3 regions of the Parazoarcus communis genome follow, and region 1 is predicted to be linked to each of the others. Evidence: predicted binding sites of a transcription regulator. Region 1 holds the regulator's gene; each other region holds the start of a gene.

Region 1 (10,731 bases):
GATGCGATCGCCAGGCGTGGTCCTGAAATCGGCGAGAATGCGTCTGAAGTAGTCGAGCTCCAGGGTGGCGAGCAGCGTAAGCGGGCGCGCGTCTCCCGATCCGAACGAGCGTGCGATCGGGATGAAGCCCTGGTCGGGTGTCGGCGTCTGTGGGTCGCCTGTCGGTCGAGCGTCGGCAAGGTCGCGTCCGGCGTGCGGCGGGCCGATCTGGAGGACGTCTCCGGGAACACGATTGGTGGGGTGGTAGCTGTCGAGACTGAGCACGGTTCCCAGATTCTCGGGGGTGGTGCTCGCAATGACCCTGCCGTCTGCGTCGACCACCGAGAGCGAGCGCAGGTAGGGGATGTGCCGGATCACGGAGTCGAGCTGCTTCGTCCATTCAGGTAATCGCTCACCGTCGACAATGGCGCTTCCCAGCGAGCTCAGGTTGAGATCGACGTTCCGTATCAGATGTCCGATGTGCGCGTTCAGGTGGCGGGTGTCGCGCTGCGAAATCTGTTCGTGCGCAGTGCGTACGTCTTCCAGAACACGCGAAAAGTGGTACTCGAAACCGGCCCAGGCCAAAAGTGCGCAGACGCTCAACAGGCCAAAGAAACCGAAGTCAGCGAGGCGCCTGCGGCGTCGTGCGTTCATCTGGCGGCCGCGCTCAGCGGGTGATGACGATGGGCTCGAGCCCGTGCCGCCGCGCGGCGCGTACCAGGCGGCCATCGTGCTTTATCGCACGGAGGTAGGTTTCGAGCCGGTTGAACCACGGGGCGTCACCCGGTGCGACAGCCCATGCGTAAGGGGTGATGTGGTAGGGCGTGCCGGGCGAAATCAGGCGCGCCCAGTCTGACCTGTCGACCATGCGATGGCCGAACGGGTAGTCGGTGATGAACACGTCGGCACGCCCGGATTCGACGGCCTCCTCACGCGCGTGCGGCGATCCCAGTACCGCAAGCCTGGCGTGGCGAAGCTTGTCGATCATGACCCGTTCATGGATCGTGCCTTTGGCGACGGCCACGACAACCCCTGGCTGATCAATGTCGTCCCACTGATTGATTCGCCGGCTGCTGCGCGGGGCAACCGCATAGATGTCGCTCGCAAGGTAAGGGGCGGTGAACCGAAGCTCTTCCGCACGCTCGGCCGTGATCCCGACACCAAACATCGCGACGTCGCAGTTATCGTTGAGCAAGTCCTTCGTCAGGCGCGGAAAGCTGCTGTCGACGAACTCGACGCTGACGTTCAGTTCCCGGCCAAGCTCAAGCGCGAGATCGATGTCGATCCCCCGTAGCTCGTGGGTCGCCGGATCCCGGTATGTCATCCCGAAATACTCTGGCCAGATGCAGACCCGGACGCGCTTCTCGTCGATGATGCGATCAAGACGGCTTTGATGCGCGTGCGCGTCGGAGGCGAGGCCCTGAGCGAGGGTGGCGCCGAGGAGCACGAGAAGCCAGCGAGCAAGTTGGAGAGGGAGCGGGGAAGTCACGGGTATCCTCATTGCAGCCGCGCGCCTCGATGGCACTGCGCTGCAGGGGCGCGCCTTCGCCACGCCGGCGGGGTGCGCATGTCGCCGGATCGGCTCCGGCAAGCTCATTTCTATTACAAAAGAACTAAGTTATCAAGCACCGGAATGTGACAGCAGCCGGCCTGGTGCAGGGCGTGCGGGCAGGATGGCGCCTGCCATCCTGCCATGCTCATGACAGGAACATGCGGTAGGCCGGATTCGCCGTTTCGTCGACATACTCGTAACCGAGACGCTCGAGAAATGCATCGAAGGCGCCGTTGTCTTCCGGCGGAACCTGCATGCCGACAAGAACCCGGCCAAAGTCGGCGCCGTGGTTGCGATAGTGAAAAAGGCTGATGTTCCAGTCCGAACGCAGATTGGAAAGGAAGTTGATCAGGGCGCCCGGGCGCTCGGGGAAGGTGAAGCGGTAGATCACTTCGTTCGTTGCCTGCGGCGCGCGCCCGCCCACCATGTAGCGAACGTGGGTCTTGGCCAGTTCGTCGTCGGTCAGGTCGACTGCCGGCAGATCGTGACGGGCCAGCATTTCCACCAGTCGCGTGGCTTCGTTGCGGTTATGTACGGTCACGCCGACAAAGATGTGAGCCTTCTCGGTGTCCGCATAACGGTAGTTGAACTCGGTGATGTTGCGATTGCCGAGCAGGCTGCAGAACTTGCGGAAGGAGCCTGCGTGTTCGGGAATGGTGACCGCGAGCACTGCTTCGCGCTGTTCGCCAAGCTCTGCACGTTCGGCCACGAAGCGCAGACGGTCGAAGTTCATGTTGGCGCCGGAGGCGATCGCGACCAGGTGCTTGTCGCGCAGCTTGTTGCGGCGCGCGTATTCCTTGGCGCCCGCAACCGCAAGCGCGCCGGCGGGCTCGAGAATCGAGCGGGTGTCCTCGAACACGTCCTTGATCGCGGCACAGATCGCGTCGTTATCGACCAGGATCATCTCGTCGACGTACTGCTGACACAGGCGGAAGGTTTCGCGGCCCACTTCCTTGACGGCAGCGCCATCGGCAAAGATGCCCACCTGATCGAGCGCGACCCGTCTGCCTGCGGCCAGCGAGCGCGTCATTGCGTCGGCGTCGACCGCTTCGACACCAATGATCCGGGTCTCCGGGCGCAAACGCTTGATGTAGGCTGCGACACCGGAAATCAGGCCGCCGCCGCCCACGCAGCAGAACACTGCATGGATGGGCTGCGGGTGGGCTCGCAGGATTTCCATGCCGATGGTGCCCTGGCCCGCGATTACATCCGGATCGTCGAAAGGATGGACGAAGGTAAGCTTCTCGGCCTTCTCCAGTTCAAGCGCGTGGGCGTAGGCGTCGGAGTAGGACTCGCCCACCAGCACGACTTCACCGCCCCTGGCCTTGACCGCGTCGATCTTGATCTGCGGCGTGGTGCTGGGCATGACGATGACCGCACGGACCCCGAGCTTGTTCGCCGACAGCGCCACACCCTGGGCATGATTGCCCGCCGAGGCACAGATGACCCCACGCTGCAGGGCCTGCGGCGACAGCTTGACCATCTTGTTGTACGCACCGCGCAGCTTGAAGCTGAACACCGGCTGCATGTCTTCGCGCTTGAAATACACTTGATTGTGAATTCGGGCGGAGAGATTGCTGGCGAAATCCAGCGGTGTCTCGATGGCGACGTCGTACACCTGGGCGTTGAGGATACGTTCCAGATAATCCGGGCTTGCGGCGGTCATGGCTTTGGCTTTGTGCGAGGGCACTGCGGTAAAGGGGCTGAGGGTAGCAGTCGATGCGGCACTGCGGCAAGCGCAGTGCCCGAAAAAACATCGCGGCGCAAGAGGGGTTGCCCTTAGCCGGGGCGGTCGGAGGCGGTGCCGTCCGGCTGGTCGGCTTCGAGCAGTTTGATCTGGCGCTCGATGAACTCCTGGGTGGAGTCCACTCCTCGCAGCTGCAGAATGGTCGAGCGCACCGCGGCCTCGAGCAGGACCGCAAGGTTGCGACCGGCGGCAACCGGCAGGGTGACACGGGGAATCGCGTCGCCGAGGATGTTCTGATGCTCGCGCTGCATGGGCAGCCGGCTTGGGTCGTCCTGGCCGGGCTGGCGACGTTCGAGGTGACAGATCAGCCGCAGGCGCATCTTGCGGCGGCAGGCGGTTTCGCCAAAGATGGTGCGGATGTTGAGAATGCCGAGTCCGCGCACCTCGATGAAGTCCTGCAGCAGTTCGGGGCAACGGCCCTCGAGCACGCTGGGTGCGATCCGCGAGAATTCGACGATATCGTCGGCAACCAGGCCGTGACCGCGCGAGATCAGCTCCAGCGCAAGCTCGGATTTGCCCGCGCCGGAGTTGCCGGTAATGAACACGCCGAGTCCGAGCACGTCCATGAACACGCCGTGCAGCGACACCTTTTCAGCGAGCTGCCGCGACAGGTATAGGCGCAACTGGTCGATGACCCCGGCAGCCGGCTGCGGTGTGGTGAACAGCCCGACGTTGTGCGCCGCACAGACGCCATGGACGATGTTGGGCACTTCGCAGCCGTCGGCCAGGATGAAGGCGGGCGGATGTGCAGACAGGATGTCGTTGAGGTGGTGCGCGACCTTGTCACGTGACTGCCGCTGCGCCCAGGCCAGCTCGGCTGCGCCGAGGATCTGCAGGCGGGTAGGGTGAATCAGGTTGAGGTGGCCAATCAGGTCGGCTGGCCAGATGCGCTCTTCGGCAACAGAGAGAACCGCGTCGATACTGCCGCTGACATGGGTCAGCTGCAGACGTTCGCGGTTGTCCTCATACAGCTGCGAGAGGCTCGTTTGTCGCATCGGTACCCCAGTCGTTGAACAGGGTGTGTAGCGCCTGTGCGTCGGGTGCGGCCTGCAGCTGTTCGCGGAAGCTGCGATCGCTGAACATCTGCGCCAGCTCCGACAACAGCTGAAGGTGGGTTTCGTTGGCCTGTTCGGGTACCAGCAGGACAAACAGCATGTTCACCGGACGACCATCGGGCGCATCGAACTGCACCGGGGCTTCGAGACGTAGAAACGCGCCGGCTGCGTCCTTCAGGCCCTTGATGCGGCCGTGGGGAATGGCAATGCCCTGGCCGAGGCCGGTCGATCCAAGGCGTTCGCGCGCAAACAGGCTGTCGAACACCATGCTGCGGGCGATGCCCTGATTGTTTTCGAACAACAGGCCGGCCTGTTCGAAGACGCGCTTCTTGCTGCTGGCGTCGAGGTCGGCAACCACGTTCGAAAGTGGCAGGAGTTGGGAGATGAGGCTCATGCGCTTTGGGGCTCACGCAACGCCGCCGGAGCGGACGCCACGCTGAAAGGTCTCTCAGGCCCGGGCAAAGCCGGACCGCCAAATTGAGCGGCGGATTATAACTTCACCCGGGTCCGAAAGGCCTGGTGAAAAATCACGCCTCGGGAGTCTGGTGCTTGTGCGAGTCGTGGTGGTGATCGGTGCTCTTCTGCTTGTACTTGAGCACCTGGCGATCGAGCTTGTCGGTCATCGCATCGATGGCAGCGTAGAGGTCGGCGTCGGCGCTTTCGACGTGAATGTCCTTGCCGCGCACGTGCACGGTGACTTCAGCCTTCTGGTCGAGTTTCTCAACGGAAAGGATCACGTTCACGCTGGTAACGTTGTCGAAGTGACGGATCACGCGGTCAAGCTTGCCGGAGACGTACTCGCGGATGGCCGGTGTCACTTCAACGTGGTGTCCGGTGATGTTGAGATTCATGTTAACTCCTCTTGGTATCAAAGCGTTTTACGCAGACTGACCGGCGGGATATTGAGTGATTCGCGGTATTTGGCGATTGTGCGCCGCGCGACCACGATACCCTGCTGGCCCAACAGATCGGCAATCTTTGCGTCGGACAGGGGTTTCTTTCTGTCTTCGGCGTCCACCAGCTGGCGAATCAAGGCACGAATCGCTGTGGAAGAAGCCGCACCACCGGTGTCGGTGGCAACGTGACTGCCAAAAAAATACTTGAGTTCGAATACGCCGCGCGGCGTCGCCATGTACTTCTGAGTGGTGACGCGCGATACGGTTGATTCATGCAGCTCGAGCTGGTCCGCGATCTCCCTGAGGGTCAATGGACGCATTGCCACCTCGCCATGATCGAAGAACTGTCGCTGCTGGTCAACGATGGCCTGAGATACACGCAAAATGGTATCAAAGCGCTGTTGTACGTTCTTGATCAGCCAGCGTGCTTCCTGCAGCTGGCCGGTCAGACCGCCGCCCTGGCCCCGGTTCTGCTGCAGCAGGCTGGCGTAGAGCTGGTTGATGCGCAGGCGCGGCATGGCTTCGGCGTTGAGCGACACCGTCCACCGGTTGCGGATCTTGCGCACCACGACATCGGGCAGGACGTAGCGGGTTTCTTCGTTGGAATGCTGCGACCCCGGATGCGGGTCGAGCCGGCACACCAGCGCCTGGGCATCGCGCAGGGCGTCGTCGTCGCACCCGGTGAGGCGCTTGAGCTTCGCAAAGTTGCGTTCGGCCAGCAGCTCGAGGTGCTGTTCGACGATGACCAGCGCCAGGTCGCGGCAGCTGCCTGCCGGCATGGCGCGCAGCTGCAGGCCGAGGCACTCCTGGGGGGTGCGTGCGCCAATGCCCGCCGGTTCGAGCTGCTGCACGTGCCGCAGGGCAATCGCGAGGTCGTCGAGGTCGTAGTCGAGTTCGGGCGGGAGCAGTTCGAGCAGGTCCTCGAGCTCCTGGTGCAGGTAGCCGTCGCTATCGAGCGCTTCGATGATGAAGCGCACCAGCATGCGGTCACGGTCCGTCAGCGGGGACAGGGCAACCTGCTGATCGAGATAGTCGCGCAGCGAGGTGCCTGCGGCCTGGAATTCCTGGAAGTCGCTGTCCTCGTCGTCGTCGCTCTTGCTGCTGGCGCCGCTGCCGGTGCCCGACCAGTCCATGCCTTCGTCAAAGTCGGCCGATTCGTTCTCGTTGCGGGGCTCGGCTTCCTGGTTGGTCTCGGCGCTGGTCTCGCGCGGGGTCTCGGTTGCGGGCTGCGCATCGTTGCCGACCGCGGACGGTGCGAAGTCGCTGCCGTCGCCGTCCTCACGCTCGAGCATCGGGTTTTCCAGCAGAAAGCGTTCGATTTCCTGGTTGAGCTCGAGCGTAGAGAGCTGCAGCAGTTTGATGGACTGCTGCAGCTGCGGGGTGAGCGTCAGGTGCTGCGAGAGCTTGAGCTGAAGGGTTGGTTTCATGATGCCAGTCGGGGCGTGCCGGAATCAGAGACGGAAGTGCTCGCCGAGGTAGACCTGGCGCACTTGTTCGTTGGCGATGATTTCGGGCGGCTTGCCGCTGGCAAGCACGCGGCCGTCGGTAATGATGGTTGCGCGGTCACAGATGCCGAGCGTTTCGCGCACGTTGTGGTCGGTGATCAGCACGCCTATGTTGCGCTCCTTCAGGAAGCGGATGATCTTCTGGATGTCGAGTACGGCGATCGGGTCGACCCCTGCGAAAGGCTCGTCCAGGAGGATGAGGCGCGGGTCGGTGGCAAGCGCACGTGCAATCTCGCACCGTCTGCGTTCTCCGCCTGACAGCGAGATGGCGGTGTTGTCGCGCAGGTGCGCAATGCCAAGTTCTTCGAGCAACTCTTCCAGGCGTTCGTCGATCTGCGCCACCGGCAGTCCGCGGAGCTCGAGTACTGCACGAATGTTCTCGGCGACCGTGAGCTTGCGGAACACGCTCATTTCCTGCGGCAGATACGACAGCCCCAGGCGTGCGCGAGCGTGGATCGGCAGATCGGTCAGGCGTGCGTCGTCGAGCGTGATCTCGCCGCCGTCGGCGCGCACCAAGCCCACGATCATGTAGAAGCAGGTTGTCTTGCCTGCGCCATTGGGGCCCAGCAAGCCGACCACTTCGCCCGAGCCAACCTCGAACGAGACGTCATGGACGACTGTGCGCGCCTTGTAGCGCTTTTGCAGGCCGGTGACCTTAAGCAGACTCATCGGGGGCTTCTTTCAACAGTTTGCAGATCACGTCAGTGGAAAAACCACGGGTTTGCAGGAAACGCGCCTGGCGCGCCCATTCGCGGCGATCGTCAGGTGCGAGGCCAAATCTAGACTGCCACACTGCACGAGCCCGGTCGAGTTCGGATTCCACACATTCGCTCTCGATGGCCTCGTCGATCAAGTCCTTCGATACGCCACGTCTCGCGAGCTCGTGGCGCAGCCGCTGGCTGCCAAACCGGGCAGCCTTGCTGCGAACCCACGCTTCGGCAAAACGGGTGTCGGAGAGCAGTTCGAGTTCGCTCATGCGAACCAGTACGGCTTCGATCTCCTCGGCGCTGCCATATGGAGACAGCTTGCGCGCAAGCTCCACCCGCGAGTGATCCCGACGGGCGAGATGGCGCAGCGCGCGTTCGCGCAGACTCGGCTCGCCCATCAGGGGTCAGCGTCCGGACGGGGCGGAGATCAGGCTTCGGAAGCGACGGGTGCCGCGCCACCGAGCGCGGCCATTTCGCCGAGTCCGACCGCTGCGCGAACCTTGTTCTCGATTTCACGAGCCAGCGCCGGGTTTGCGCGCAGAAACTCGCGTGAGTTGTCCTTGCCTTGGCCGATTTTGTCGCCGTTGTACGAATACCAGGCGCCGGACTTGTCGACGATCTTGTAAGTCACGCCGAGGTCGATGATCTCGCCTTCGCGGGAGATGCCTTCTCCGTAGAGAATGTCGAAGTGCGCTTCCTTGAACGGCGGCGCGACCTTGTTCTTGACGACCTTGACACGCGTTTCCGAGCCAACGACTTCGTCGCCCTTCTTGATCGCACCGGTACGCCGGATATCCATGCGGACCGAAGCGTAGAACTTGAGCGCGTTACCACCGGTGGTGGTTTCGGGGCTGCCGAACATGACGCCGATCTTCATCCGGATCTGGTTGATGAAGATCACGAGCGTGTTCGTGCGCTTGATGTTGGCGGTCAGTTTGCGCAGAGCCTGCGACATCAGTCGTGCCTGGAGGCCCGGCAGCTGGTCGCCCATCTCGCCTTCGATTTCGGCTTTCGGGGTCAGTGCGGCAACGGAGTCGATGACGACGATATCCACGCCGCCCGAACGCACCAGCATGTCGGCGATTTCGAGCGCCTGCTCACCGGTGTCGGGCTGGGAAATCAGCAGGTCGTCAATGTTGACGCCGAGTTTCTCGGCGTAGCCCACGTCGAGCGCATGCTCGGCGTCGATAAAGGATGCGGTGCCGCCGAGCTTCTGCATTTCGGCGATGACCTGGAGGGTCAGCGTGGTCTTGCCGGACGATTCCGGACCGTAGATCTCGACTACACGGCCACGCGGCAGGCCGCCCAGGCCGAGGGCAATGTCCAGCCCGAGCGAGCCGGTGGAGACGGTCTGGATGTCGCGCTCGATACTGCCGTCGCCCATCCGCATGATCGAGCCCTTGCCGAATTGCTTCTCGATTTGAGAGAGCGCGGCGGCAAGCGCCTTGGCCTTGTTGTCGTCCATGAGTGGTCCTTCCTGAGTGAGACGCGAATTATGGCACAGAGCTTGCTGAGATGCTGCTGTCCGAATCGGTAAGGCGAAGGACCTCTTCAAGTGCGGCGATGACGGTCTGCCGTCGCACGGCTTCGCGGTCGCCGTCGAAGTGGCGGGTGGTGGGGAAGACATCGCCCCAGCGCAGCGCAGTGGCGATGCAAACCGTGCCCACCGGCTTCGCCGCACTGCCGCCACCGGGCCCGGCAATGCCTGAGACCGCGACGGTAATACTGGCAAGGCTGTGCTTCAGGGCGCCCGCAGCCATCTCCGCAACCGTGGCCTCACTCACTGCGCCATGCGCGGCGAGCGTCCCGGTGCCGACGTCGAGCATGTCGATCTTTGCCGCGTTCGAGTAGGTGATGAAGCCGCGGTCGAACCAGGTCGAGCTGCCCGCCGTGGCGGTGACGACCTCGGCAATCCAGCCGCCAGTGCAGGATTCTGCGGTGCCAAGCATCCAGCCCTTGCGGGTCAGGGCCTCGCCGACGCGGGCCGAGAGGTGTTCTAGCGTGTTGTCCATGGGTTCAGGCGCCGAAAATGGCAACGAGTACGGCAAGCGAGAGCAGGGTGTAGCCCGCGGCAAGAAGGTCGTCGAGCATGACCCCGAAACCGCCCTTGACCCGGCTGTCGGCCCAGCGGATGGGCGGTGGCTTGGTGATGTCGAACAGGCGGAACAGCGCCACTGCAACGGCCTGCCAGATCAGGCTTGCGGGTGTGAAGGCGAGGACGAGCCACATCGCGACCATTTCGTCCCAGACGATGGCGCCGTGATCGGAGGCGCCGAGCGCGCGTCCGGTGCGCTCGGCTGCGAGAATGCCGGCAACGAAGAGCGCGCACACCAGCGCGAGGAAGGTCGCTTCCGACAGCGGCGTGCGCAGCAAGGGATAGAGCAGCCATGCCAGCAGTGTGCCGGCCGTGCCCGGGGCCTTGGGCGAGAGCCCCGAGCCGAATCCGAGTGAAATGAAATGGGCCGGGTGGCTCAGCAGCAAGCGCGTGGTGGGGCGTGTTTCAGGCAAAGTGGTCGTATCCGGAAAGCATGGGATAAAGCAGGCGGCCGTCGGTCTCGCGCAGCATCAACTGGCGGGGGTGGCCGGTGAGGCGGCCAATGCGGTGCAAGGCAATGCCCTGCTCATGCGCGATCTTGAGTACGGTGTCACGGCGATCGGCGGGGGCGCAGAACAGCAGTTCGTAATCGTCGCCACCGGCGAGCAGCGCACGCCGCGCCTGAGCCTCGTCGGCCCCCGTCGCACGCAGTTCGGCCAGGGGGAGCAGGGCAATGTCGATTTCGGCGCCACAGTCCGAACGCTCGAGGATATGGCCGAGATCGCCCAGCAGGCCATCCGAGACATCGAGCATGGCGTTGGCGATGCCGCGCAGCGCCAGGCCGAGTTCGACCCGGGGGGTGGGGTGCTGCAGGGCGCGAATGCAGTGCTCACGTCCCGTCGGGCCAAGGTCTATCCTGTGTTGCAGGGCTGCGAGGCCGAGTGCGGCCAGTCCGGGCTGCCCGGAGACCCAGATATCGTCACCGGTGTGACCGCCAGCCCGCGTGATGGCCTTGCCCGCAGGGAGTTCGCCAAGGATGGTGATGCTCAGTGTGAGCGGGCCGCGTGTGGTATCGCCGCCGGCAAGATCAACGCCGTAGCGCGATGCGCAGGCGAACAGACCCGCCGAAAACGCCGCGAGCCAGGCTTCGTCGGCGCCCGGCAGGGTCAGGCCAAGAAAGGCCCAACGCGGCTCAGCACCCATGGCGGCGAGGTCGGACAGGTTCACCGCAAGCGTCTTCCAGCCAAGATCGTGC
Region 2 (10,731 bases), 2.1 Mb from region 1:
ACTCGATCGGCATGCACGATGCCCGTGGCGGACGCAGCGCACCGACGGTATGGAATGCTGCCTACCAGTCGGTGCAGTTCTGGGACGGTCGGGCAGGCACGCTGGAAGAACAGGCCAAAGGCCCGATCACCAACCCGATCGAGATGGGCATGAGCGATGCTGCCGTAGCCGTTGGCCGGCTGAACCAGATTCCGGCCTATCTGCCGCTGTTCAAGGCCGCCTTCCCGGCAGCATCAAAGCCGATCACGATGGACAACGTGGCCAAGGCCATCGCCGCCTATGAACGCACCCTGGTGACGCCCGACTCACCCTACGACCGCTACGTGAAGGGCGACAAGACGGCCCTCACCGCGCAGCAGGCCCGCGGCATGAAGACATTCGGCGACCTCGGCTGCACGGCCTGTCACGCCGGCGCGAACTTCAGCGGACCGCCCATGCCGATGGCACAGGGCTTCTTCATGAAGTTTCCGACCTTTGCAGGCAGTGCGTTCGACAAACAGTACGACCTGCTCTCGGACACGGGCCGACACGCATCGACGGGCAAGGACAGCGACAAACACATGTGGCGGGTGCCGACCTTGCGCAACATCGCGCTGACAGCCCCCTACATGCATAACGGCAAGGTTCCGACACTGGAAGAAGCCGTACGGGTGATGGCGAAGACCCAGCTCAACCGGGACATCGACGCCACGCAGCTTGCGGATGTCGTGGCCTTCCTCACCAGTCTGAGCGGGAAATTCCCGGAGCAGACGATGCCCCGGCTGCCACTGACCAGCGGCAACTCCATCGTCCCCCCGATCGACCCCCATCTTAAGACCGCGAAAGCGACGGATTAAGGACAGCACAGCGCGGAGGTGGGCGCGCCCGCCCCCGTCTCATGTCTGCACCGCCGCTCGAGTCTCACGCTCAAGTAAGGTGTGCGACGCCTCCTGCAATCGCAATGCTGGCCGGGATCGAAACGAAGGCAAACGTCCCGACGACCAACAGCAGGCCCGTCGCAACGGCAACAAATTCGCGAAAGAATTCGGTCTCACTGAGCTTCATGTTCAGACACTCCTGATCTGTATGCAAAAAATGGGAGAACCACCCCACTGAACCCAGCGACGAATCTGGCCGAAGGGCATGAATGCATACTGACAGTCCCCCGCTGAACACTTCGTGAAGACAACATTCACGCACCGTTCAGCGAAACGTCACGGCATCGGACCGGGACGGACGACTATGCGCACTCAGATCTGACGCACCTTGATGTTGAGCGTCTGAATGCGATAGGCGATCTGTCGCGGCGTCATGTTCAGCAGTCGGGCGGCCTTGGCCTGTACCCAGCCGGCCTGCTCAAGTGCAGCGATGACCCGCTCGCGCTCATCCAGATCCGGATCATCGAGATCCACCGAACCGCCTCCACGCATTGGCGACACCCGCTCTTCGACACCCGAGATCAGCACCAGATCGCGATCGATGACGCCATCCTCGCTCATGACCGCCGCGCGCTCGATACAGTTTTCGAGCTCGCGCACATTGCCCGGCCACGCATGGTGGAGAAGGATGCGCAGCGCGCTGTCGGTGATCGAAAGCGGACGCCCCTGCATTTTCGCCACCTTGCCGACCAGGAACGAAGCAATCTCGGGAATGTCCTCGACGCGCTCCCGCAGCGGCGGCAGCATGATGGGCATGACGTTCAGGCGGTAGAACAGATCCTCGCGGAACTTGCCCGCTTCGACTTCCAGTTCCAGATCGCGATTGGTTGCAGCAATCACCCGCACATCCACCCGCAATGTGCGCACGCCGCCAACGCGCTCCAGCTCGCCTTCCTGCAGCACGCGTAACAGCTTGGCCTGGAAGGATGCGGAGATTTCGCCGATTTCGTCCAGGAACAGCGTGCCGGCATCGGCCGTCTCGAAACGCCCCTTGCGCTGCGTGAGCGCACCGGTGAATGCCCCCTTCTCGTGGCCGAAGAGCTCGGACTCCAGCAGGTTCTCCGGCAGGGCCGCACAGTTGAGCTTGACGAAGGGCCCCGCTGCGCGCGGGGAGTTGTAATGGATGGCCTGAGCGATCAGCTCCTTGCCGGTGCCGGTCTCGCCGCGCACCAGCACGGTCGTGTTCCACTTCGCCACCTGCCGTACCTGATCGAACACCTTACGCATCACGGCGGTGTGCCCGATGATGCTGTCGAAGCCGAAATGGCTTCGCACGGTGCGCCGCAAACTGTCGCGCTCCTCCGAAATATCCCGGCGTTCCTGGCGCACCTGACGGGAGAGTCTCACCGTCTGACCAATCAGGTTGGCCACCATCTCCGCAAAATGGGCATCGTCGTCGAGGCGTTCCCGAACCGCCAGCGGAGGCTGCAGCGCAAGCACACCGACGGTTTCATGTGCGACCCGGATCGGCACGCCGATAAAGGGTGCGTCGGCGTCGAACACCCCGCGCTGACGCAGGTAATCGGGGCTTTCGGCAAGGCGCTGGAGAACGAGCGGCCTCGAGCGCTGCTGTACGCTGCCGATCACACCCTCGCCCGCACGCCAGCGGATATCCGGATCGATCGTGCTATCCACGCCATGCAGGGCCGAAATCGCCATCGCCTCCCCATCGGGCTCGCTCAAGGTGACCAGGGCCCGATTGAAGCCGCACTCCTCATCCAGTACGCGCAGGAGTTCCGCAAGGGTTTCGCGCAGTTCCAGCGAACGCGACAACACCCGGCTGACCCGATACAAGGCCTCAAGCGACGATTCGAGCCAGGCTGCGCGCGCCTCGTCCAGCGGATCGCTCGCAGTCATCTTTCGCCCTCCTCATCGGCCACGGGGATCTGCCCCAGGGCAGGAATGCTCACCAGAAGCCGGCAGCCGCCTGCATACGACGGATCGATCTCGAGCACACCGCGATGCCGGCTGACGATCTCCTGAGCCAGCGACAATCCAACCCCGCGCCCCGCTGCGCGCCCCTTCTTGGTCGAGAAGAAGGGCTCGAACACTTTCAGGCGCAATTCGTCGGGAATGCCCGGGCCGGTATCGGTCAGCGCCGCACGCACATACTTGCCATGCACCTCGGTGCTCAGGCTCAGGTTGCGTTCGGTCCAGCCGCGCACATTCATGGCTTCCACCGCATTCGTCACCAACTGCCGGAACAGGGTCCTCAGCGCGGTGGGATTGCCCTGGACCGAAGGCAGGACATGCGCTGGCAGCCAGTCGACCGTTACCCCTGCCGACAGGAAGGTCTCTGTCTCGAGCATCAGCACGTCACGCAGAACCTCATTGAGGTTAACCAGTCCGGTGGGGGCCTCGGGCTCGGGCGGCATCGCCGCCTGCAAGGTGGAGATGGCCTCTTCTCCCGCACGCTGCGCGTCCGCAAGGGCCTTGGCGAGCGCATCACCTCCTGCAGCCCCGCCAGCACGGCGACGCTGCAGACTCGCCGCTGCCGAGATCAGATTCACCGGCCCCTGCAACTGAAAGATCGCCCCCGACAATGCCTCACGCAGACTCTGGTTGAATTCGCCCTCGGACAGCATCGCGCGCATCGCTGCAATACGCAGCGCCTCCTGCTGACGCTTGGAGGCACTGATGTCGTGCATCACCAGCAGCATGTAGTCGGAGCAACCGTCGCCGTAGAACGCATCGGGGCTGGTATGACGCTCCTCGAACCACGACACCGAACACGAATACCAGCGCGGCTCTCCCGAATCCGAATCGAAGCACAGTTCGTGGTTGAGCAAGGCACGGCGGTGAGCCAGTGCATGCTTGAAACTCTCACCGAGACTTTGACGCAGTGCATCCATCACCGAATGCGCCGGCTCGGTCACCCGCATGTCGGAGACCACACGGCGGTAAGCGGGGTTGTCGAGGACGACCTTGCCCTCGACGTCGAGCAGCGCAACCGCGACTGGTGCCACCGAGATCACCGACTCGATGAGCTGCTTGTGATTGCTCAGCTGCTGTGCCAGACGGTGCTCTTCGGTCGCGTCCCAGTGCATGCCGAGGTAACGGGTTTCCTCTCCCTTAATCGCGGCGGAGCGCAACGGCGTGACCGTCAGCTCGGCCACATAGGGCGTTCCGTCGCGCCGGCGGTTGAGCAGGCGCCCGGTCCACGACTGGCCGCTTTTCAGGGCCTGCCACATCGTCTGGTAGACCGAGCGCGGTGTCGATTTGTAGGACAACAGCGACTGGCGCTGCCCAACCACCTCGGAGGCGGCGTACCCGGTGATCGCCGAAAAGGCCGGGTTCACATACAGGATGTGCGCATTGACATCGGTGATCGAGATCGCAATCGCAGATTGCTCTACCGCATCGTGGAACACGGCATCGGAGAACACGGCATGCATCGAGTCAGGGGCCGACATTGAAGTCTCTCAAGGGACAGTTTGCTCCTCACTAGCAATCATTGTGCCAAACCTAACAATTCGATGCACTTGTCCGGTGCATGACAGCCGGACACCTGTCCTGCCACGGAATCGACACTTTTCGGGCTGCCCCGGGGACCCAGCGGAACCCGCCACAGACCTTGTCGTGTTTACGACAATCCCTGCGCAACTGACGTACTCGAAACATGCCGGCGCACCTCCTGAAACATCACACCTCCATGAAATCAGTCACTTGCCGACAATCCCACGGTGGCATGTCTCATGCAACACACAGCATGAAAACCGCAATGACGGAGATCGTCGGCAATGAGTGAATGGTTGATGCTGCTACTGGGCACGGCGCTGGTAAACAACGTCGTGCTGGTGAAATTCCTGGGCCTGTGTCCCTTCATGGGGGTCTCGCGCAAGATCGACAGCGCGCTTGGCATGGGAATGGCCACGACCTTCGTGCTCACGCTCGCGAGTGCCGTGACCTGGGTGCTCGAGCATGCCTTGCTCGCACCCTTCGATCTGGCTTATCTGCGCATCCTGGGCTTCATCCTGGTCATCGCCGCAACCGTCCAGTTCGTCGAAATGGCGGTCAAGAAGAACGCGCCCGCCCTGTACAAGGTGCTCGGCATCTATCTTCCGCTCATCACGACCAACTGCGCGGTGCTCGGCGTGGCGCTGCTCAATGTCCAGGAGGGCGCGGGCTTCGTTCGCAGCGTCGTCTACGGGCTGGGCTCAGCCGCAGGCTTCACCATGGTTCTCGTACTGTTCGCCGGACTGCGCGAGCGCCTGGCGCTCGCACGGGTGCCGGCAGCCTTCGCCGGCGCACCAATTGGTTTTGTGACTGCCGGACTGCTGTCGCTCGCGTTCATGGGCTTTTCCGGCCTCACCAACCACTGACCGACACTCTCAAAGGAGCCGACATGTTGATCGCCGTAGTTAGCCTCTCCGTGATGGGCGCTGTTTTCGGCCTCGGGCTGGGGCTTGCCGCACGCTTCTTCCATGTCGAGCGGGACGGCGTCGAAGCCGAAATCGAAGCCATGATGCCCGGCACCAACTGCGGTCAGTGCGGCTTTCCCGGTTGCGCAGGCGCCGCCGAGGCGCTCATTGCGGGAAACGCACCTGCCACCTGCTGCCCGCCCGGTGGCCTGCAACTGGCCGAAGCGCTGGCCGCACGGCTCGGACTCGCACTCGACGCCGGCGCCGTCCAGATTCAGGTGCCACGCATCGCGGAAGTGCGCGAGGAAATCTGCATCGGATGCACGAAATGCTTCAAGTCCTGCCCCACCGATGCGGTGCTGGGCGCCGTCAAGCAGATCCACTCGGTGATTCGCGAGGCCTGCACCGGCTGCGCGAAATGCGAAGAAGTCTGCCCCACCGGGGCCATCGACCTTGCTCCGGTGCCCGTCACACAGCAAACCTGGGTCTGGCCGAAACCGGTCAGCGCCTGAGAGTGATGCCATGAATACCCCTGCCTTATCCACCCCCTCCTTCCTGCGCCGCATGCTGCAGCGCTGGGGCGCCCACCCCGAAGGCCGCAAACATCCGGCCGCGGATACCGAGATCACGGTGCTGCCTCTGCCTCCGCGGCTGATCCTGCCGCTTGCCCAGCATATCGGCGCGCCGGCACGCCCACTGGTGCAGGCAGGGCAGTATGTGCTGCGCGGCGAACTCATTGCCGAAGCGCAGGGGGCGATCTCTGCGCCGATACATGCGCCAACATCCGGCACCGTGATCGGCATCGCCGAGGTACCGGTGCCGCACGCCTCCGGCCTTGCGGGTCCGGCCATCCTGCTTGATACCGACGGTCTTGACGAAGCCCTGCCACCGGATCACACCGACCCGTTCAGCCTCGAACCCGCGGAGATTGCGCGCAGGGTTGCGGCTGCCGGCGTGGTCGGCATGGGCGGTGCCACCTTCCCGGCGGCCGTCAAGCTCGCCCTCGGCCAGAAGAACCCGATTCCCACGCTGATCCTGAACGGTGGCGAGTGCGAACCCTACCTTTCGTGCGACGATCGCCTGATGCGCGAGCGCGCCCCCGAGGTCATCGACGGCGCGCGCATCATCCTGCGGGCCATTGGCGGCGAACGCGCATTGATCGGCGTGGAGAACAACAAGCCTCAGGCGATCGCTGCCCTGCGTGCGGCGGCCGAGGGCGTCGCCGATGTGGAGGTCGTCGAGGTTCCGAGCCGCTATCCGATGGGCTCGGAGAAACAGCTCATTTCCTGGCTGACCGGGCGTGAAGTGCCTGCGGAAGGCCGTTCGGCAGATATCGGCGTCATGGTGCAGAACGTCGGCACCGCCGCCGCCATTCACCGTGCGATCCGCTTCGGCGAGCCGCTCACCCGGCGCATCGTCACCGTCTCCGGCGGCGCCATCCGCACACCGCGCAACCTTGAGGTGCGCATCGGCACGCCGCTCTCCACCCTGGTGGCATTCTGCGGCGGAACGACGGAACCGGTCGCGCGCTGGGTCATGGGCGGGCCGATGATGGGATTATCCATCCACTCGCTCGACATCCCGGTGATCAAGGGAAGCGGCGGACTGCTTGGACTGGTCGAACACGAACTCGCAGCCCTCCCGGAACCCGGCCCCTGCATTCGCTGTGCTTCCTGCGTGGGCGCCTGTCCGATCGGGCTGATGCCGCTGGAGATGGCCGCACTGATCAGGAGCGGCGACCTCAAGGCGTCGGTCGAGATCGGACTCAAGGATTGCATCAGCTGCGGTACCTGCTCCTTTGTCTGCCCTTCCCAGATTCCGCTCGTCCAGTACTTCAACCATGCAAAGGGCGAACTCGCAGCCCAGGGCCGAAACCGCATGAAACAGGATGCCATCAAGGAGCTTGTCGAAGCGCGTGAAAGCCGCATGGAACGCGAAGCGCGCGAAAAGGCCGAGGCTGCGGAGCGACGCAAGGCCGAGCGCGCCCGCGCCAAGGCAGCTGCCGCCGAAGCCGCAGCGGCAAAGGCAAGCGCAGCCGCGAAAACAACCGAGGAGACCACGGCATGAACCCGATTTCCTCACCTCACGCGCACGGAGCCCGCTCCGTTGGCCGTGTCATGCTGCTGGTGATGCTGGCACTGACCCCGGCAACGGTGGCCGGCTTCTGGCACTTTGGCTGGCCGGCGATCACGCTATGGTGTGTCACCATTCTTTCCGCCCTGATCTCCGAGGCCTTCTGTGCGCGTCTGGCGGAGCGGCCCGCAGGCCCCTTGCTCGCCGACGGCTCGGCAATGCTCACCGGCTGGCTGCTCGCCCTGTCCCTCCCCCCCTGGGCACCGTGGTGGATCGCTGCGGCGGGCGCGAGCTTCGCCGTCATCGTTGCCAAGCACGCCTTCGGCGGCCTGGGACAAAACCTCTTCAACCCGGCAATGGCCGCGCGGGTGATGTTGCTGATCTCGTTTCCGGTCGAGATGACGCAATGGGTTGCCCCCCACGCAGCAGGCTTGAGCGCCGGGCTTGACCCGATGACCGCACTGAGCGTGACCTTCGGTGGCAACGTGCCGGACGCCATGACGAGCGCATCACTGCTGGGCCACGTCAAGTCCGAGGCATCGCGCGGCATCGCCCTGTCGCAATCGCTGACCGGACACTGGGATCCGTTCAGCTTCGGCCTCGGCCAACGCGCCGGCAGTCTGGGGGAAACCAGCGCGCTGCTGCTCGCCGCTGGCGGCGTGTTCCTGATGCTGAAACGGGTGATCGGCGTGCAGATTCCGGCCGCCTTCATTCTGGGTGTGGTGCTGCCCGCAGCCTTTGCGCACCTCCTCGCTCCGGATCAGTATCTGCCGCCCCTGGCTCATCTGCTGACCGGTGGCGTCATGCTCGGCGCCTTCTTCATTGCGACCGACTATGTTAGCTCGCCAAGTACCCCGCTCGGACAGTGGATCTTCGGTCTGGGCTGCGGCTTGCTGACCTGGGTCATCCGCACATGGGGTGCTTATCCGGAAGGCGTGGCCTTCGCCGTACTGCTCATGAATTCGGCAGTGCCCCTGATCGATCGCGTAACGCGTCCCCGCATCTTTGGCCGCCGCCGCAACGGTCACTCGATGACCGCCCCGTGAATCAACTTCAAGCGCCGAATCCAGCCATGCGCAAATCGCCATTGTCCTCTCCGCCCATCGAGGCCCTGTGGTACCAGGGCGCCTCGCTTGGCCTCGTCGCCCTGACTGCAAGCGCTGCACTCGCGTTCGCGCATCAGGCCACCGGACCTGCCATCGCCGAAGCCGCGGCGCGCGACACCGCCGCCTCGCTGGCTCAGGTTTTACCGCAGGGGTTTGCCGACAACGACCTGCTCAAGGACACCATCAGCCTGCCGATGGCTGGCACCCCGCCGCTGACCGTCTATCAGGCGCGCCGGGCAGCCGAGGTCCGCGGCGTGGTCTTCGCCGTGACCGCCAAGGGCTATGCCGGGCCGATCCGCATCATGATGGGCGTCGATCGCAGCGGTCGCCTGCTCGGCGTGCGCGTCACCCGCCACACAGAGACGCCCGGACTCGGCGACAAGATCGAGTTCGCCAAGAATCCGTGGATCGACAGCTTCGCCGGCAAGTCGCTTGAGTCCCCGCCGCCAGCACGCTGGGCGGTGAAGAAGGACGGTGGTGATTTCGACCAGTTCGCCGGCGCCACGATCACCCCGCGCGCAGTCGTCAATGCGGTCCGTGGCGGGCTCGAACTGTTTGCGCACAACCGCAGCGCCATGCTGGGCGAGGACGATCACCTGCTGACCCTGAAGAAGGAACCGACATCATGAGTCTGCACTGCAAGGACACAGGATCCGAACCTGAAGCGGCCCCGAGGCTGCCATTCGGCAACATCATCCGCGACGGGGTGTGGCGGCAGAACGTCGTATTCACACAGATGCTCGCGCTCTGCCCCCTGATGGCAGTCACCAGCACGGCCACGAACGGCCTCGGCATGGGGCTCGCCTCCACCGCCGTACTGGTGCTGTCGAACGCCATCGTTGCAGCGATCCGCAACTTCGTCAGTCCCAGCGTACGTATCCCGACCTTCATCGTGCTGATCGCGACCCTGGTGACCCTTGTGGATATGAGCCTGAACGCATGGCTGCACGATCTGCACAAGGTGCTGGGGCTCTTCATTGCCCTGATCGTGGTCAATTGCGCGATCCTTGGCCGTGCCGAGGCCTTCGCCTCCCGCCAGCCGGTGCTCTCCTCCATCGTCGACGGCATCGCCATGGGGCTGGGCTTCACGCTCGCACTGATCGTACTTGGCGCGACACGCGAAGTGCTCGGCAGCGGCACGCTGTTTGCCAGCGCCAGCCTGCTGCTGGGCGAGTCCTTCCGCTTCCTTGAGATCACGGTCATCCCGGACTACAAGGGCTTTCTGATGATGATCCTGCCGCCCGGCGGCTTCCTCGCACTCGGCTTCCTCATGGCATTGCAGCGTCATGTCGAGACACGACGGACACACCAAACCCCCGCACCCGAAGCCTTGCCGGCGGAAGGCGCCTCTCTCTGAGCGAGCATCCGGATGAGAATCGGCATAGCGTATTCCGATGGCGCCCAGCACTGCTGGCTGCGCATCGATGTGGCGGACGAGGCCACGGTAAAGGATGCGATCGAGCATTCGGGCGTGCTGGCCATGTATCCGCAGATCGACCTCACGCAACAGAAGGTCGGCATCTTCGGCAAGCTGGTCAAGCTCGACGCCCCTTTGCAGCCAGGCGACCGGGTCGAGATCTACCGTCCGATCACCTGCGATCCGACCCAGGTCCCGCGGCGGGGCGGCATGGAGGATGAGGACTGAGCATCTACATGCTGGCAGCAGCATCACACCTGGGACATACTGTCGTCATTGAATGACCCGGGGCGACCATGCTCGTTGCCATTGTCGACGACACTCCGCTGAACCTGACCCTGATGGAGAAGCTTGTCGGCCGCGTGGGCGGCTGCCAGGCGGAGTGTTTTGCCGAACCGCTCGCCGCGCTCGACTGGTGCGAGCGCAATGAGCCCGACCTGATCATCGTCGACTACATGATGCCGGGCATCGACGGTATCGAGTTCATACGGCGTATCCGGGCCTTGCGTGACCATGATGACCTGCCGATCCTGATGGTCACGGCCAATAATGAACGCCGCACCCGCTACGATGCGCTTGAGTTCGGCGCCAACGACTTCCTCAACAAGCCGATCGACCCGCACGAGTTCGAACCCCGGGTACGCAACATGCTCAAGTTGCGCGAGGCCCACCTGGCGACACGCGACCGCGCGGTGCGACTTGCCGAAGCGGTGCGCCAGGCGACGGCGGAGATTCACGCCCGTGAACGCGAAACCATTACCCGCCTGGCTCGTGCAGCGGAGTTCCGTGACCCTGAAACCGGTGCCCATATTCAGCGCATGGCGCACTATTCAGCACTCGTCGCCCGACGCCTGGAC
Region 3 (10,731 bases), 310 kb from region 1:
TCGTTCTTGCCGAGAATGTCCTGCTCGATCCTCACCATCTGGCCCTGACTGAGTCCGGGCGCATGTGCGTGCGCCGGGCCAGTGCCGTAGTCCACGTTGTCGCCCTCAACACGGGGGCCATGCCCGGTCGCATCGCCATGCGGATCGTGCGCAGTGTGACCGTGATGATCATCATGGTCGTGCTCATGCGCTGCCACGGCGCGCCAGGCCACGGTCGCCCCGGCTTTGGCCCTCGGCCTGGCGACGGCCTGACCGATTCTGATCTCACCTGTTCCGCAACCACATACCGTGCACATGCTCTCTGCTCCTCAATCACCCGGGCAGTCACGCTGCCTCTCAGTTACTGCCTCGGTTTCAGCATTCGCTTCTGAATCACTACTCGACTTCCAGTTCCAGCACCCGCATCTCGGTGCCCCCCGTCGGCTGGACCTGATAGCTGCCACACTGCGGACACGGGTCATACTGCCTGCTCACCGCGACCGTCTGCGCGCACTGCATGCACCAGCCGCTCCCCGCCACCCTGACCACCTCCATCCGTGCGCCTTCAGCCGCACTGCCGCGCATCACCGCATCGAAACAGAAACTCAGCGCATCGACTTCAACTGCCGACAGCTCGCCGATCTCGACCACGACCGTCTTGACCCGACCGAGCTGCTGAGTACTCACTGCATCATCGACGATGCTGCGGATACCTTCGGCCAGCGACATCTCATGCATCCTCCGCTGCCTCCTGCGTGACGGTGAATGCGACACAGGGGTCGAGCGACAGGGCAAGCCAGTCGAGCCGCGCCAGCGCCGCGTCGCGCCCCTCGGCCTCCCAGCCGGTCGCCTCCTGCATGAAGGCGCCGCCCGGTGCAAAATTCCATTCGGTGGGGGCGATGATGTGATAGTCGGCCACGATGTCGCCCTCCAGCCGCAAGGCGTGCAGCAGCACACCGCGTGAGGTTTCGACGCAGGCCAGCCCGGCCCCCTCGCCCAGCGGCGCGGCATCGAAGCAGGGCTGCATGTCGCACGCAAGCGGATGACGCAGGCGGCTGGCGTGGTCCGACAGGTCCACCACCTGCGCAAACACGCGTGCTGCAATACGATGCCCGTAGCCCAGCAGCGCCGCGACCAGTGGCGATCTGCTCTGACGCGCAAGCGCGCCGGTTTCACAGACGACGGGGCTGGCGCCGCCATGCCACGCGGGGGCGCGGTCGAACTCGGGCGCGGGCAGCGTGCCGCCCAACATCTGCGCCCACTCCTGTGCCGTATGCGGGGTCAGCAGCGGCGCGACCTTGTCGCCTTCGGGCGTCCACCGTCCCGCCTCGATCAGTTCGGCGAGCGTCTCGCCGACAAACCCGCCGTAGCGCGTCGCACTGACGAACTCGGCCAGATTGGCGGGTTCGCGCATGGACAGGAAGAAGCCCGACAGCAGTTCCTTGGCAACCAGGTCGAGCAGCACGCCGCCGACATCGAAAGCCGCTGCAGTGTCGTTCACCTGCGCCAGACGATGATGCAGTTGCGCGAAGCGAACGCGTTGCGGCAACCGGCCGAAGCGCGTCGGCCAGTCGAGCAGCAGCCGCCACAGGTGTTCCTGGGCAGCCTCGCAGCTGATTGCGCGCTCGTCTTCGATGCTCGGCGCACAGGCCTCGCCGCGTGCGGCAGCCACCGCGGCCCGCGCTGCAATGCCCTGCGCCCGGCCGCACAGGCTGAACAGCACCGGCACCATGCGCAGCACTTCATCCACATGCCGTCCGACCAGCACCGCTGCGGCACGCGGCCGCGTGTTCTCGACCCGCGCCGTCAGACTGCGCCCGCCGTCGAGACTGACCACGATATTCAGGTTGCCAGCACCACTCATCCCCGCCCCCGCAGCAAGAGTCCGCCACGCAGGAAGTCGCGCCGCGAAACCGGCGCGGCGGCGACGGATTCGCCCTGCAGCCGTGCCTGCTCGGCAGCAGCGTCGGCTTCGGACGCCCCATCGGCCGCGACAAACAAGGCGTCGAGCGCCGCATGCGCCACGGCTTCTGCATCGGCCTGGCTTTCGAACTCGAACACCGGCGAATACAGGGAGCACATCTGGTAGGGCCCGATCTCCGGTTCGCTGTTGCCCAGGAACGCATATTCGCCCGAGGGAAAGGTCCAGCACTGACGCTCGTCCGCCGCCAGGGGGCGGAACACACCGCCACCGCCCGGGATCAGCACCAGACTCAGCGACCATGGTGTCAGCAGCGCGCCCAGCCACTCGCCCTGCCACGGCCGAAATCCAATGGCCGCGACCTCGAGCGCCGGATTGCACAGCGGCAACCCGGCCATCGGCCCCGCCGCGATCGCAGCAAAACAGGCCCTGAGCCGGGGCGCGGGATCGTGCGCAAAGCCAGCACGATCTGCAGACGTCGTGGGGCTCATAGGGCGTCCACCACCATGAACTTGTGACGCGGCGCGTCACAGTTGGGGCAGGACCAGTGCTCGGGCAAGGCCGAGAACGGCGTGCCGGGCGGGATCTGCCACACCTCGTCGCCTTCGGCCGGATCATAGACATGCCAGCAGATGCCGCACTCGAGACGGGCTCCGTCCGAAATGCGACTGCCGTCGCCGAGATAGCTGCCTTCAAACATGGTCGGAATTCCTGTTGTCGTGCGCGTCCATATGCACCACCTGCCCTCATGCAACCCGATGGTACGCCGAAGCCACGGAGAGGAGCAGTCGGGTCAGCCCGCATCATTCAAACCTGAGCGTCTCGATCCATTCGGCGAGGCGTTCGACGCTGTCACCGAAGTCTTCGGCAGCGGCCGGCACCACATCGGGCATGTCGGTCACCTCGATGGTGTTGAGAATCAGGTTGTCGGCACTGTTGAAGTACTGCACCCACCAGGTGTTGGCGAGCCGGGTGCTGCTGACGCGGCAGTTCCCGTACCCGCGGGAGAGCACCAGCACGCTGCCCGCACCCAGTGCGCCGTCGAGGTAGGCAAGGTCGTCAGGTACCAGCGGCAGCAGGGTGAGATTGACAATGTGGGCACCATCGCCGGACTTCCACCGCGCGGCGGCATCGACCAGTTCGGCCAGGACCGAGGGTGCGTTCATCACGCCTGGTGGCGGTGGCGGCACCGAAATCCCGACGCTGCCTGCAAGCCGCGCGCAGACCCCGACAGCCCCGGGCACCGGCGCGGCCGACACCACATCGCGCACCTGCTGCTTCGCGACGTCGAATCCGAGTTCGCGCCAGACGCCGGCAAACACCGTTTCCTGAATGCGCAGCGTACCTTCACCGGCCTCTACAACGATGCTGACCTCGCCCTGCCCCAAGGCCTCGTTGACCAACTTGAGCCCAGGAGCCGAAAGCCCTGCGAGATCGATTTCGGGATAATCCGGATCGCCAAACGACCAGGCACGCATGGCGTCGAGCAGGCGCCCAAGCACGCCGAGCACCTCGTCGCGCACGGCTGGGTCGATCGCCTCGGGCATGCGTGGCACATTGAATGTGCTCATTGCGCCTGGTGACGGAATGTACTCGAGCGTATCGTCTTCGTCCTGCGATCCGGGACCGAAGGCCACGACGGGGATGGGAAAGGCTTTCATTGTCTTGCTCCGGTCAGTGGCAGGCGGAATCGGATGCGGGACCACGCACCGGAATGCCGACCGAAGGCGCACGTCCGACAGGCAAAGCAAGCTTGCGTGCCACCGCCCCGCCCCATGCCTCCCAGTCGAGCATGCCTTCGAGCACCCCGACGTAGTCACCGTCACGCAGGAACAACTGCGCCGGATAGCGGGTGATACCGTAACGCGCGGCCACTTCGCGGCTGTCAGCGGGCATCAGGGCAGCTGCTCGCAGCCGACGCCCGCACGTCTTGAGGATCTCGGGAAGGATGACCGCCACATCCCAGGTCTCGGGACTGCGGGCAGGGTCTTCAGTGAGCAGGATCAGCACGTCGCCCCCCTTGGCGACGAACGCGCCGAGGCCAGCTGCATCGACACAGGCGATGCCATGCCGCAGTGCCTGGCGTTCGAGCAACGCGGCGAGGGAATCGAGATTGGGTGCGGCATAGTCGTTCATGTTCGGGGTCCTCGCAAAAATTCCGGAAGTTGGGGTTCGCGGCCAACGAGATCGGCAAAGGCTGCGTCCAGATCCACGGGCTGGCCGGCCATCAAGTCCGACAAGGCATTGAGGGCAGCGCCGACCCGGGCCGCCTCGGCACCATCGATCACCGCCCGTGCCGCGCCGAGGAACGTCATCAGCCAGACGCCTTGGGCCTGCGGCCCCACGAGCAGCGTGTCGATGCAGTGCTCGGCACCATCGAGGCCGGTGCAGACCGCAACGCTGCCCTCCATGCGCTGCACCTGCAGCGGAATGCCGACACACATCTCAGGTCTCCCCTGAGGTCGTGACAAAACGCAGATCGCCGTGCCTGCAGGCCGCCTCGGGCGGGGGGCGACCTGCTTCGTAGGCATCCATGGCAAGCGCAACGTCGTTGAGCCGCAGCACCGCGTCGGCACGGGGCTCGACACTCACGCCCCAGCGCCGCAGGCGCGCCACCGCATGTGCAACGGCCGGCTCGATACAGGCGCGCACGACAGCACGCAGGCTGCCGCCAAAATCGTCGAGCTCGACCGGCTGCACCCCGATGAGCAGCATGGACTCGGGCAGACGATCGAGCATCTGCGCCGAGGCCAGCACCTCCTGAAAGCCGGTCTGGTGCAGGCTCATCTTCTTCGCCCCCATGAAGCGGGGCACTTCGCCGTCCTCGACCAGGCGCATCGTGCCCGGCTCGAGGCCATAGTCCACCGCATCGAAAACGATCAGGCGGCGGGCTTCCGTGACATACGGCAGCAGGTACAGGCCCTGGGTACCGCCGTCCATCACGGTCACCTCGGCACCGAACTGCCAGGCCGCATCAAGCGCCTCGACACAGCGCACGCCGAAGCCCTCGTCAGCCCACAGGAGGTTGCCGATACCAAGAATCAGGACTGAACTGGACTGTGTGTGCATGCTGGCTCCGGGTGTAACGAGTGGGGTTACAGTTGCATGTGCCGTGCCAGCCCGGGGCGCGCGCATGAATCAACGCACAATCAATCACTTGAAGAAAATCCGGCTGGCAATGTGGAAACTCAGACTGGGGTTGCGTCGATCAGCTTTACATCAAATCGCAAACCTTCTTTCCACTTCGGCATTCATCCATCAACCGCGCCGCACAGGCTGCGCCACGCGATATGGGTATCCCACGCAGCCTGCAGATGCATCCACAGCAGCGGGTCGGTACCGAAGAAGACGCCCAGACGCACCGCAGTGTCTGGCGTGAAGGCGCGCCTGCCGCGGGTCAGCTCATTCACCCGCCGACGCGAGACGCCAAGTGCCCGGGCCAGCGCATCCTGCGAGATACCAGCCGGGCGCATGAAGCGGGTTTCGAGAAAGCGCCCCGGATGCGTGGGCGCCCTGGCGGGGCCGCGAACCACAGGCAAAAAGATGCGCGGGCCGGAGCCCGCGCGAACGATCGTCATCATGAGGAGAGAGAGACGAAAGGGGAAAGGCGCGAAATCTTTGCGAAAGGCAGGACGGGCTTCAGTCCTTGAACATCCGCCAGCCGGAGATCATGGTGGAAATCAGGCTCTGGCGGCTCATGATGTCCTCGCGGATGGCAGCATAGACGTGCACGATCACGAAGCAGACGGTGACCCACATGCCGAGCCGGTGGAAGCTGTGTACCTGCAGGCTGTTGCCGCCCACTGCCGTGATGACCCAGCCGAACATCGAATCCGCCCAGCTGCCTTCACCCAGCCCCTCGCCATACAGCGCGAAGCCGGTGCAGATCATGTACACCGCCCCGATGGTGAAGAACAGGAACATCATCAGCTGGGCAAGCGGGTTGTGGCCGACGTACTTTTTCGGCTCGCGAACGAGAAAGAGGTACCAGCGCAGTTCGTAGAACACCTCGCTCCACCACTTCAGACTCCACACCGGCACCAGAAAGATCTGCCGGGCGTGGTGATTGCCCACCATGGCCCAGTAGATCCGGCCGAGAAAGCCGACGGCGAAGATGTAGGCTGCTGCAAAGTGTGCGAAACGGATGTAGCCCATCAGGAAATTCGCACTCGCTTCGCCCGGCACCGACGGCAGCGGCTGCCCGATGAAATAGCCGGTGATGGCCAGCACGGTGATGGCGAGCGCATTGACCCAGTGCCACAGCCGCAAGGGCGCCTCATACACATAGACGGCCTTGACCAGCCGCGCCTGACGCTCGGCCTCGAATGCATCTTGTTCTGCCAGCATGTCGTTCTCCTTTTCCCGACGACCGCGCCGTTTGAGCGGCAGCGGCGCAATCCGTCGAAGCGTGGGATTCAGCGCACCTTCACCTTGCTCAACTCCTGTCCGTCCGGGCTCATGACATGCGTCGAGCACGCCAGGCAGGGATCGAAGGAATGCAGGGTACGCAGGATCTCGAGCGGCTCGTCGGCCTTGGCCACAGGGGTATTCATCAGCGACGCCTCGAAGGCACCGATCTGCCCCTTGTCGTCGCGCGGGCTGCCGTTCCAGGTGGTGGGCACCACGGCCTGATAGTTGTCGATCTTGCCGGCCTTGATGCGGACCCAGTGCCCAAGCGCGCCGCGCGGTGCCTCGGTGAAGCCGACGCCCTTGGCCTCGGCCGGCCAGCGCGACGGGTCCCATTTGTCGACATTGGCGGTGGACTCATCGCCCGCCTTGATGTTGGCCATCATCTTGTCGAAGAAGTAGCGCATCTTGTGCGCCGCCCACGAGGCCTCCAGGCCACGCGCGGCGGTACGTCCCAGCGTGGAGAACAAGGCCTGCAGCGGCAGGCCGAGATCGGTCAGCAGCTTGTCGGTCGGCTCCTTGAACTCCGGGTTGTTCTGCACGTAGCCGATGATGTAACGCGACAGGGGGCCGACTTCCATCGCGTGTCCGCGCCAGCGCGGCGACTTGATCCAGGAGTACTTGCCCTCCTCGTCCAGCGACTCGATGCGCGTCTTCGTGCCCTTGGTGTTCCTGCCGAGCACGAAGTTGGGCTCGGTGATGCCGTCCCAGGGGTGCAGGCCCTTGGTCTCGTCCGGATAGCTGTACCAACTGTGGGTGACGAACTCCTGCACCTGATCCGGATCACGCAGATCGATCTCGTGAATCTTCGACAGGTCGCCGTTGATGATGGCGCCGCGCGGGAGCAGCAGGTTGGACGCGGAGTAGTCGTTGGCGCGGTCGGGAATGTCACCGTAGGACATGACCGACAGCGAGGAGATGCCACCACCATGGAGCCAGTCCTTGTAGAAGCTCGCGATGGCGGTCAGGTCGGGCACGTAGACCTGGTCGACGAACTCGATGCAGCGGTCGATGATGTAGCTGACGTGGTTGAGGCGCTCCATGTTGATCGCGCCCACCGCGCCGGTGTCGTGCACATTGATCGCGCATGGCATCCCACCCACCAGCCAGTTCGGATGCGGGTTCTTGCCGCCGAAGATGGTGTGGATCTTGACGATTTCCTTCTGAAAGTCGAGCGCTTCCAGGTAGTGCGTGACCGCCATCAGGTTGGCTTCGGGCGGCAGCTTGTAGGCAGGATTGCCCCAGTAGCCGTTCATGAAGGGGCCGAGCTGACCGGACTCGACGAATTTTTTCAGCCGGTTCTGGATGTCACGGAAATAGCCAGGCGAGCTGTTGGGCCAGTTCGAGATGCTTTGCGCGAGCGCCGACGTGGCCTTGGGGTCGGCCTTGAGCGCCGACACCACATCGACCCAGTCGAGCGCGTGCAGGTGGTAGAAATGCACCAGATGGTCATGCACCTGCAGTGTGAGCTGCATGATGTTGCGGATCGAGTTGGCGTTCTCGGGGATGTCGATCTTCAGCGCATCTTCCACCGCGCGCACCGAGGTGAGTGCATGAGTGCCGGTACACACGCCGCAGATGCGCTCGGTAAAGGCCCATGCATCGCGCGGATCGCGCCCCTTCAGAATCACCTCCAGCCCGCGCCACATGGTGCCCGTCGACACCGCGTTGCGGATCACATTGCTTTCGTCGAGGTTGACCTCGACCCGCATGTGGCCCTCGATCCGGGTGACCGGGTCGACCACCACGCGCTTGCCGGTGTTGTCGAGCTTGAAGCCCTGCGTCTCGTACGAGCCCATGATCACTTGTCTCCCGCTTGCGGTTTGTTGTCGAGTCCGGGCGTGCTGCGCGCTCGCGCCAGTGCGGTCACGGCCGCGTGCGCTGCAACCGATGCACCGACCACGCCGGCCGCGGTGGCGCCGACCTTGTCCGCATTGGCCTCGATGCCGAACTGCTTGATGTCGGTGACCCGGTCGTAGAAGCTGCCCTTGTCCCAGAAGCCGTCTTCCGAGCAGCCGATACAGCCGTGGCCGGACTGGATGGGGAAGGACACACCGCTGTTCCAGCGCACTGTGGAGCAGGCGTTGTAAGTGGTCGGCCCCTTGCAGCCGACCTTGTACAGGCAGTAGCCCTTGCGCGCGTTTTCGTCGTCCCACTCCTCGACGAACTGGCCGGCGTCAAAGTGCGGCCGGCGATAGCACTTGTCGTGAATGCGCTGGCCGTAGAACATCTTCGGCCGCCCCTGACGGTCGAGTTCGGGGATTCGATCGAAGGTCAGCATGTAGGTGACGACGCCGGTCATGACCTCGGCGATCGGCGGACAGCCCGGCACCTTGATGATGGGCTTGTCGAAAATGACTTTATGCACGGGCGTGGCCCGGGTGGGATTGGGCTTGGCCGCCTGCACGCAGCCCCAGGAAGCACACGAGCCCCACGAGATGATGGCCTTGGCGTCGGCAGCGGTTTCCTTCAGCACCTCGATGAAGGGACGGCCACCGTGGATGCAGTACATGCCATCCTCGTTGAGCGGCGGGTTGCCCTCCACCGCCAGGATGTAATTGCCCTTGTACTTGCGCTTGACCTCTTCGATGATGGCCTCGGCCTGGTGTCCGGCCGCAGCCATCAGGGTGTCGTCATAGTCGAGCGAGAGCATCGACAGCACCACGTCCTTGGCCAGCGGATGTGCAGAACGGATGAAGGACTCCGAACAGCAGGTGCACTCCAGCCCGTGCAGCCACAGTACGGGCGTGCGCGGCCGGGTCTCCAGCGCATGGGCGATCTGCGGCGCAGCGGCCGAACCCAGCCCCAGCGAAGTCGCGGTAAGGCTGCAGAACTTGAGGAAACTGCGACGTGTGATGCCCTGGCGGCGCAGCACGTCGTAGAAGGTTTCAGTCATGGAATGTCTCCCTCGAAGGTCTTTCTTCTGACCCCGCAGCCAGGCAGCGCGGCGGCACATGCCGGGAGACAACACAAGAACCATGCCAAAGCCCAGTAAAATGACTTTCCGCTTGATAATCAAAATGTTAATCAGACAATGAAAATCTGCCGGCGGTCCGCCCAGGCAAGATGGTTTCCACTTCCGAAAAGCAGCTGATCGCTGCGTACCCGGCGTCGCACAGCCGCGCCGCGCCGGGGCGAGCTGGCAGAAATCAGGGGAGAGGACAATCACCAATTGAAAAGCCCGGCCCCGCACCACAGAATCGCGGCTCAGGGTCGGCGGTCTGACGGCCCTGAATCCGCCATTTTCATGAAGGTGCCGCCATGTCCATCAGCGTTCTCGATCTGTTCAAGATTGGCATCGGCCCGTCGAGCTCACACACCATCGGGCCGATGCGGGCGGCGCACGACTTCGCAGCGGAGCTCGACGCGAGACAACTCACCGGCAGCGTGAGCCGCATCGAGGCAAGGCTGTATGGCTCGCTGTCCGCGACCGGAATCGGGCACGGCACCGATCATGCGGTGATCGTCGGCCTCATGGGCCAGCGCCCGGACGAAGTAGACCCGGACTTCATCGCCCCCGCAGTGGCCGAGGTCCGGCAGACCGCGAGCCTGCGCCTTGGCGGAACCCATGCCCTGCCTTTTCACTGGGATCGCGACATGCGATTGCTGCCGGTGAGCCTCCCCTATCACCCCAACGCACTGAAACTCATCGCGCACGGTGACACTGGCGTGGTGTACGAGAACACCTTCTACTCGATCGGCGGTGGCTTCGTCATCGACGAGGCCCAGGCCGCGGCAGATGCGGGCCTGGTGCCACAGACGGCGTTGCGGCACGAATTCGACAGCGCAGCGGAACTGCTCGCGATCTGCAAGAAGCAATCGCTGCGTATCAGCGAGGTCATGCTGGAGAATGAACTCGCGTGGCGCAGTGAGGACGAGACACGTGCTGCGCTGCTGCAGATCTGGGCCGCCATGCGCAGTTGCGTGGCGCGCGGTATCGAACAGCAGGGCGTGCTGCCGGGTGGCCTCAAGGTGCGGCGTCGTGCACATGCCCTGCACGAAAAACTGAGCGGGCTCGAACACGGCCGCAACTTCATCAGCGACACCCTGGCCGCGCTCGACTGGGTCAATCTGTATGCGCTCGCAGTGAATGAAGAAAATGCGGGGGGTGGCCGCGTGGTGACTGCGCCGACCAATGGCGCGGCGGGCATCATCCCTGCCGTTCTGCACTACTACATGAACTTTCATCCGGGCAGCGACGAAGCGGACGTGGTCGATTTCCTGCTGACCGCAGCGGCGATCGGCACCCTGTGCAAGAAGAACGCCTCGATCTCCGGCGCCGAGGTTGGCTGCCAGGGCGAAGTCGGCTCGGCGTGCGCGATGGCGGCCGCCGGCCTGACGCAGATCATGGGCGGCACGCCCGAACAGGTGGAGAATGCGGCGGAGATCGGGCTTGAGCACAACCTGGGCCTGACCTGTGACCC

What was found. Region 1 encodes sigma-54, which starts transcription at its own class of promoters, with help from an activator protein. Its sites were predicted from a motif close to TGGCACGCTTNCTGCTNA; they were not measured.
Positions count from the first base shown of each region.
Region 2: nifL (nitrogen fixation negative regulator NifL) is a predicted target of sigma-54. The motif match lies at 4,362-4,379, and genes of this name have one in related genera.
Region 3: CEW83_RS00685 (hydrogenase small subunit) is a predicted target of sigma-54. The motif match lies at 9,274-9,291, and genes of this name have one in related genera.

Region 1 covers NZ_CP022187.1:4,404,487-4,415,217, forward strand. Annotated here, with positions in the region: gene CEW83_RS20170 (diguanylate cyclase) at 1-633, opposite strand, end outside; gene CEW83_RS20175 (substrate-binding periplasmic protein) at 647-1,468, opposite strand; gene ilvA (threonine ammonia-lyase, biosynthetic) at 1,677-3,197, opposite strand; gene hprK (HPr(Ser) kinase/phosphatase) at 3,311-4,273, opposite strand; gene ptsN (PTS IIA-like nitrogen regulatory protein PtsN) at 4,242-4,727, opposite strand; gene hpf (ribosome hibernation-promoting factor, HPF/YfiA family) at 4,861-5,184, opposite strand; gene CEW83_RS20200 (RNA polymerase factor sigma-54) at 5,202-6,656, opposite strand; gene lptB (LPS export ABC transporter ATP-binding protein) at 6,681-7,403, opposite strand; gene recX (recombination regulator RecX) at 7,390-7,839, opposite strand; gene recA (recombinase RecA) at 7,869-8,906, opposite strand; gene CEW83_RS20220 (CinA family protein) at 8,935-9,453, opposite strand; gene CEW83_RS20225 (phosphatidylglycerophosphatase A) at 9,458-9,949, opposite strand; gene thiL (thiamine-phosphate kinase) at 9,942-10,731, opposite strand, start outside.
Region 2 covers NZ_CP022187.1:2,320,807-2,331,537, forward strand. Annotated here, with positions in the region: gene CEW83_RS10545 (cytochrome-c peroxidase) at 1-836, shown strand, start outside; gene CEW83_RS21045 (hypothetical protein) at 907-1,044, opposite strand; gene nifA (nif-specific transcriptional activator NifA) at 1,230-2,774, opposite strand; gene nifL (nitrogen fixation negative regulator NifL) at 2,771-4,330, opposite strand; gene rsxA (electron transport complex subunit RsxA) at 4,658-5,239, shown strand; gene CEW83_RS10565 (RnfABCDGE type electron transport complex subunit B) at 5,263-5,790, shown strand; gene rsxC (electron transport complex subunit RsxC) at 5,801-7,345, shown strand; gene CEW83_RS10575 (RnfABCDGE type electron transport complex subunit D) at 7,342-8,397, shown strand; gene rsxG (electron transport complex subunit RsxG) at 8,424-9,086, shown strand; gene CEW83_RS10585 (electron transport complex subunit E) at 9,083-9,814, shown strand; gene CEW83_RS10590 (RnfH family protein) at 9,827-10,102, shown strand; gene CEW83_RS10595 (HD domain-containing phosphohydrolase) at 10,171-10,731, shown strand, end outside.
Region 3 covers NZ_CP022187.1:138,778-149,508, reverse strand. Annotated here, with positions in the region: gene hypB (hydrogenase nickel incorporation protein HypB) at 1-296, opposite strand, end outside; gene hypA (hydrogenase maturation nickel metallochaperone HypA) at 376-717, opposite strand; gene CEW83_RS00735 (nickel-dependent hydrogenase large subunit) at 710-1,843, opposite strand; gene hybE ([NiFe]-hydrogenase assembly chaperone HybE) at 1,840-2,391, opposite strand; gene CEW83_RS00725 (rubredoxin) at 2,388-2,600, opposite strand; gene CEW83_RS00720 (hydrogenase expression/formation protein) at 2,704-3,561, opposite strand; gene CEW83_RS00715 (hydrogenase) at 3,575-4,036, opposite strand; gene hypC (HypC/HybG/HupF family hydrogenase formation chaperone) at 4,033-4,344, opposite strand; gene CEW83_RS00705 (HyaD/HybD family hydrogenase maturation endopeptidase) at 4,346-4,969, opposite strand; gene CEW83_RS00700 (HigA family addiction module antitoxin) at 5,152-5,481, opposite strand; gene cybH (Ni/Fe-hydrogenase, b-type cytochrome subunit) at 5,540-6,247, opposite strand; gene CEW83_RS00690 (nickel-dependent hydrogenase large subunit) at 6,316-8,106, opposite strand; gene CEW83_RS00685 (hydrogenase small subunit) at 8,109-9,203, opposite strand; gene CEW83_RS00680 (L-serine ammonia-lyase) at 9,569-10,731, shown strand, end outside.